One region of the Paenibacillus sp. FSL P2-0173 genome, then DNA from elsewhere that is predicted to be linked to it. Evidence: riboswitches for the same ligand, from Rfam matches in the RefSeq annotation. Region 1 holds a riboswitch; each other region holds the start of a gene.
What was found. Region 1 has a riboswitch for cobalamin ahead of cobJ (precorrin-3B C(17)-methyltransferase). Riboswitches for the same ligand answer to the same signal wherever they lie in the genome.
Positions count from the first base shown of each region.

Region 2: it holds a riboswitch for cobalamin, as region 1 does, so the genes downstream of both, MKX30_RS19010 (ABC transporter substrate-binding protein) here and cobJ (precorrin-3B C(17)-methyltransferase) in region 1, are expected to answer to the same signal.
Region 3: it holds a riboswitch for cobalamin, as region 1 does, so the genes downstream of both, MKX30_RS14580 (ABC transporter substrate-binding protein) here and cobJ (precorrin-3B C(17)-methyltransferase) in region 1, are expected to answer to the same signal.

Region 1 covers NZ_JBBOYK010000003.1:331,572-333,777, reverse strand. Annotated here, with positions in the region: gene MKX30_RS17895 (LOG family protein) at 93-647, shown strand; cobalamin riboswitch at 705-890, shown strand; gene cobJ (precorrin-3B C(17)-methyltransferase) at 1,202-2,206, shown strand, end outside.
Region 2 covers NZ_JBBOYK010000003.1:582,535-584,740, reverse strand. Annotated here, with positions in the region: cobalamin riboswitch at 503-706, shown strand; gene MKX30_RS19010 (ABC transporter substrate-binding protein) at 924-2,206, shown strand, end outside.
Region 3 covers NZ_JBBOYK010000002.1:925,096-927,301, forward strand. Annotated here, with positions in the region: gene MKX30_RS14575 (FecCD family ABC transporter permease) at 1-82, opposite strand, end outside; gene MKX30_RS14580 (ABC transporter substrate-binding protein) at 79-1,086, opposite strand; cobalamin riboswitch at 1,296-1,489, opposite strand; gene MKX30_RS14585 (histidine phosphatase family protein) at 1,611-2,206, opposite strand, start outside.

The sequences.
Region 1 (2,206 bases):
ATCGACAAAGATTTTTGTTATAGCGAAAATGTTTATCTAATATAATGAATAAGTTTCGATGCATGATACTTAGGACAGGAGCTGAGACGTTAATGAATTCTATTTGCGTATTTGCCGGGTCCAGACCTGGACATTCATCGGTATATGTTGAGGCTGCAGGCAAGCTGGGGGAAGCCATGGCTCGTCATCATATCCGTCTGATCTATGGTGGCTCTAGCAGGGGGCTGATGGGAGAGGTGGCGGATGGAATGCTGGCGGGTGACGGTCAGGTCACTGGCATTATGCCCACCCTATTATTTGATGCAGAGATCATTCATCGGGGAGTTACCGAATTTATTGAGGTAGCAAGCATGCATGAGCGTAAAGCGGCAATGAGCGAGATGGCCGATGCGTTTATCGCTCTTCCGGGTGGCTTGGGAACCTTCGAGGAGCTATTCGAGGTATTGTGCTGGGCGCAAATCGGGATTCATCGCAAGCCGATTGGGCTGCTGAATGTGAATGGATATTTTGACCCGTTAGTAGAAATGGTGCGTCATAGCGTGCAAGAAGGGTTTACCGGGGCTGAGCATCCAGCGTTATTAAGTATCTCTGCGGACCCGGACGAATTGCTACATATGTTAAAAAATAAAGCAGAGAACTTGAAATAAAGCGTTTTTCGTGCTTGCACAACTGATTGAGGCAAGGTTATGATAAGACCCATAATCAAATAGCGGACAGACAAGGTGCCTTTGCGGTTGAGCAAAGGGTAACAGGGAATCGGGTGCAAATCCCGAGCGGTCCCGCCACTGTAAGGAAGAGGATTTTTTAAAATGGTCACTCGTGAAAAACGGGGAAGACGAAAGAATCCGTTGATGCCAAGCCAGGAGACCTACCTTGATCTGTATGCACCGTTAACCTTCGCGGAGAGGATGGGTGTACGAAATCAGGAAATCAGGCACACGTTGCTTTTTCCATGTTGGCTAGAGGTTTGCGTGGATATGAACGTGCAGCAGCGTTTGAAACGTAAACAGTCAGATGGAAAACAACGGCAGGCTGGAGGAAGACAAATAGTGTCTTCTTACGCTGTTTGTTCGTCTGATGAGAGATGCGTACATAGAAACCCCATCCGGGCAGGATGGGGTTTTTTTGAGTTACACGATGTGCATAAATCATTGAAATAGATAGCATAGCTGCCCTGAAAAGGATGAATAGGAGGAGCACGATGAGCCCATTAGGAAAATTGCTGGTGATTGGATTTGGACCAGGAGATATGGAACATATCACAAAACGGGCGCTGGATGCGCTGGCCGAAAGTGAGGTCATTATCGGCTACAATACCTACGTTGATTTGATCCGTCCGTTGTTGAACGGACAGGAGATTGTACGCACAGGAATGACAGAGGAAGTGAGCCGTGCGCAGGAGGCGGTTCGCCAAGCAGAGATGGGCAAGAAGGTAGCTGTCATTTCCAGTGGAGATGCGGGAGTCTATGGTATGGCAGGGCTGGTGTATGAGGTGCTGATGCAAAAAGGCTGGCGACGCGAGGACGGGGTTGAGGTAGAAGTCGTACCGGGGATCTCGGCTATTCAGTCCTGTGCATCACTGTTGGGGGCGCCAGTTATGCATGATGCGTGCACGATCAGTCTGAGTGATCATCTAACCCCATGGGAAACGATTGTGAAGCGCGTAGAAGCAGCGGCTTCGGCCGATTTTGTGATTGCATTATACAACCCGCGCAGTGGTCGGCGTACCCGCCAGATTGTGGAGACGCAGTCCATTTTGCTGCGTTACCGCGATCCGCAAACTCCAGTTGGGTTGGTGAAAAGTGCTTATCGTGAACGTCAGCAAGTTATTGTAACGACGCTGGAAGATATGCTGAACCATGACATTGGGATGCTGACGACTGTAATCATCGGCAATTCCTCGACGACGGTGTATGACGGCTTGATCGTGACTCCGCGCGGATATCAGCGCAAATACACATTAGATGCGACCGAGCAGGCACTCAAGCCGCATCAGCGTCTCCGCACGGAAGCGGAGCCGTGGTCGCTGGGCGCACAAGAGGATACACTGCAAGCAGGCGCAGCCCCGACTACGCCCGCTGGACCCTCCGCGAGCGGCGCTGCGGTTGCGACGCAGGCACGCCCGCAAGCGATGGCTGCCGTGCAGGCAACGACTACTGTGCAAACCGGCGCAGCCCCGGCATCGCTGGCAGCAGAGGCACTAAGC
Region 2 (2,206 bases), 250 kb from region 1:
CGGTGCAGCTTCCCGAAAGGGGGTGAAGCCGATGGTCACACTTGTGTCGTGCTACGATGTGTTGCGTTGGGTGGTTACGTTACTAAGCCTGGTGTTTAGTATTCGTAAACTTTATCGCTGGCTACGTCGAAAATTTCGGAACAAGCGAAAACCCACCGCGTAATTAGGTTGGCCCCTAACGGTGGGTTTCGTTTGCATTAACATTTAGTTATGCAGCGCGCCGTGGTGGTGATCCACAGCCTTTCAAGTCCTAAGAGTCTTTGCCGTTGGCGCGGCGAAGACTCTTTTTAGTATACGGACACGATGATTATCTCTATACCTAATTTTAGCACGTTCATTTCGTGCACGCAATGAATAGACATCACCTTCATTCTCGCCACATCGTTCAAATTTAAATTATTGTGCAGCATTTATTGACAAGCCTGTGACAACAAAATAAGATCGTAATGGAAAGAAATAAAGGAAGAAAACAGGTGTGAGCCGGACGACTCTATGTACGAGGTTTTGTTGAGACCATGTAGATGGTTGTTGAGCGTGTTCACTTAAAAGGGAAGTTCGGTAGATTCCGACACGGACCCGCCACTGTATACAGGCATCAGCAGGATACTGCTGGAGCTTTCAGAACAGCCACTGGAACTGTGAAGAACCGGGAAGGCCTGAAAGATGCGCCTGGAGTCAGGAGACCTGCCTGTTTTGACATCACTGTCAGACCCACGGGATGCTGGGGAGGTGGTTAGGCGTGCTGCATACGGAATGTCTGAAACCGATCTGATCCCTTCTATGTTTTTGGAGTTGGCTTCGAGGTGAGTTTTGACATTTTATAATGAAAGCATTTCTGACTGCTGATCAAGTGGTCCGGAATGCTTTTTTCGCGTTTTGCGTTAGGTTTATATGATTTTACAAGATAGAGGGGGATTCATTGAATGATTAGCAATCGTAGCAGGCGTTCATGGTTGATATGTACAGGGGTGATGCTATTTCTGGCAGTTATGGCTCTTTCGGGATGTACCAGCAATAAGACGTCGGATAGCTCCGGCAAGGGTGAAAACGCGTCAGCACAACAAACAGCGACAGGTAAAAAGCTGATAATGGCGTATACATGGAAACCGTCAGGCGTTGACCCGCACGGAGATAATAGCTGGGATGTGATGCGATCCGGTGCAGGTGAGACACTGGTACGTTTGAATGAAAAGCTGGAGCCTGTGGCTTGGCTGGCAAAGGAGTGGAAGCAGGATAGTCCTACAGTTTGGACGTTCAGCTTGCAGGATAAAGTCACTTTTCATGATGGAAAGAGTATGGATGCAGCAGGTGTAAAAGCGTCTTTGCTGCGCTCTATCGAGAAAAGCCATCTGGCGAAGGATTTACTGAATGTGAAGTCCATTGATGTAAGCGGCCCGCTGGCTTTGAAAATCACGACAAACCAGCCGAACGCGGCGCTGGTGTCCAATCTAGCTGATCCATCGACAATTGTACTGGATGTGGCATCGATGAAAGATGAGCAGAGTTACCCAGCGATGACAGGCGCCTTTAAAATCAAAGCGTTCAACAAGGACCAATCGTTGGTCGTAGAGCGTTATGACGGATATTGGGGCGAGAAGGCACGACTGGCTGAAGCGACGATGAAGTTCATTACGGACGGGAATTCGCGTCTGATGGCGCTGCAATCCGGCGAGGTGGACGTAGCGACGGATATTCCGGTTGATAATGCAGAGGTACTGAAAAAGAATGACAAGCTACAAGTGCTGTCGGCTCCCTCCTTGCGCACCCATATGATCGTGTACAATATGGAATCGCCAGTATTCAAGGATGCGGCGAACCGTAAGGTGGTGGACAGCCTGATTCCACGCACATCGATTGTGAGCGCCGTCATGAGGGGCTTCGGTACGGAAGCAAGCAGCCCATTCCCGAGCATTCTTCCCTTTGGTAAAGTTGAGCGTAAAGCGCTGGGGGGAACGGCAGAGCAGCTGTTGACGAAGGATGGCTGGCAGAAGGACGCCCAAGGGACATGGACTAAGCAAGGCAAGCCGTTCGAGGTTACGCTGCTGACTTTCCCTCAGCGTCCGGAGCTCTCTGTTATGGCTGAGGTCATCCAAAGCCAATTGTTGAAAGAGGGAATCCAGGTCAAGATTCGCAAGGTGGAAAATATCGACGAGGCGTTGACCAAAAACGATTGGGATTTTGCTATGTACAGTATGCTTACTGCTCA
Region 3 (2,206 bases), on a different contig from region 1:
AGCCGATGCCAAGACAGAGCAATAGCGTCAGTAACAGCAGGACAAGACCTGTTCCTCCAAAGCCGATCAGTTTACGGTTCATTTGAAAATTTCAGGATACACGCCCTTGGCCACTTCCTTGAGACCTTCCGTTACACGTGGACCCGGACGACTGATCAAATTATCATCCACGGCAAACACCCGGTTGTGGCGAACAGCCGATATTTGATCCCATCCACTGCGAGCTTTAATAATTTCGCCGAGCGTTTGACCAGTTTTGTCGTCCTTGACACTTTTGCTGTACAAAATCACGTCAGGGTTCGCAGCAATAATATTTTCCTCACTAATTTGGTACCACCCCTTCTGCGTGGCGCCTACATTTTCGCCGCCCGCCAACGTAATCAGCTCGTCCATAAACTCGCCTTTACCAACTGTCCAGCCTGGTGAGAACTCGACGTATACCCGCAGCTTCTGCCCTTTACCGATATTTTTAATTCCTTCTTTCACTTCCGCTACATCTGCTCTCATCTTGTCGGTCACCGCTCTTGCTTCTTTCTGATGATCGGTGATTTTTCCATACAATTCGATGTTAGCCATGACATCTTCAACTGTCTTCGGTTCCGTTTTAAAAATCATAATTCCCATGTCGCGCAGCTTGGTCGTAGCCTGTTCACTAAGTGATATCCCTGCAAAAACGACTTCCGGGTTCGCAGCAATGATCGCCTCTTCGTTCGGTTTCATAATACCGCCCACTTTAGGCTTTTTCGTAGCTGCTTCCGGGTAATCAGAGTAGTCGGAGACGCCAACAATTTCCTTATCCAGCCCGATGGCGAACAGCGCCTCGGTTTCTGCCGGGGAGACGGAAACGATTTTATCCGGCGCTTTTTTGAATGTAAATTCCTGTCCTGTTGTATCCTTAACCGTGAGTGGGTAAACTGTTTTGCCCGGAGGCTCTTGTGCAGTTACGGTCTTTCCTGGCTGCTGTGAAGAAGTCTGATTCTCTTTATTTTCAGCATTTTTTCCATTAGTGCCACATGCACTCAGCACAACTGCCAAAATCAGAACCAATAGACCTGTTGTCCAAACCTTTATTTTTTTTCCTGCCATGATTTGCACCCCTTCATAAAAAAATCGTTAAGAGCGTTACTTGAGCATCATCAGATATCTTCTAAATCCAGCCTTCTTTTCCTATCAAAAAAAACCCCGCATCCTTATATCAGGACACAGGGGTCACGTTAGCGCAGATCGTGCGCAGGCGGCAGCTTCTTTCCGCACGGACAGTCACTGCGAACACGTCATCCTTTCCTCGAAGGATTATGGTGACAGGCGGACGGGCAGGTATCCTGACTTATGGTAAGATACATGTCCTGAAATTCCTTCATATGCTTAGTAGCACATAAAGCAGGACTAACGGGCATGTTTCCATTTACAGTGGCGGGACCGCGCCGGACTTACACCGACTTCCCTTTTAACAGCGCAGGCAAGGGAAACCATAGTTTCATCACACTGCGCCGACCTCGTCTGCTGGATATTTGATAAGTGGTAGTCAAGCCGTTCTTTTACTTGATGATTATAGGTTAAAAAGAGGCGGCTTACAACCCAAACAGCCTCTTTATCCGCAGGTGTCTAACCTAATGAGGAAGCATTTCTGCTATGTAATTGTGCCGTCCTGCCAGCCTCAATTGAATCCTAAATGCTTCTCCCGGCTTCGGATTCAAACTCCAAAAATCATGGCCCGGTATCAGCATGCAAGCTAACTGACGAATTACGCCACCATGCGTAACGACCAAAACAGAGGGTGGCGCAGCAGTCAAATCCATGGGTTGAACTTCCATAGCAACACGCCATTCATACAGAGAGTCAAGAAATTTCCGTAGACGATTCACAAAATCTGCCCAAGACTCTCCTCCAGGAGGGGTTATCCGTTGCGGCTCATCAATCCAAGCGCGATACAACGACACATCCTTGAGCATGTCATACGTTTTTCCATCCCACTCACCAAAATGAAGCTCTCGCAGACGTGGTTCCATCATAGGAGACATAGTAGATAGGGAACCTCCAGACGTCAATTCTGATTCCGGCACAATGATCTGCAAGGTCTGGCGACATCGCATTAAATCGCTGCAATAGATTCGAGCAAAGGACTGCCCTTGTAATTTTTCTTGCAAAGGCTTTAATTCCTGCTCTGCTCCCGGTAGCAAACCTAAGTCGGAGTGTCCCAGATATC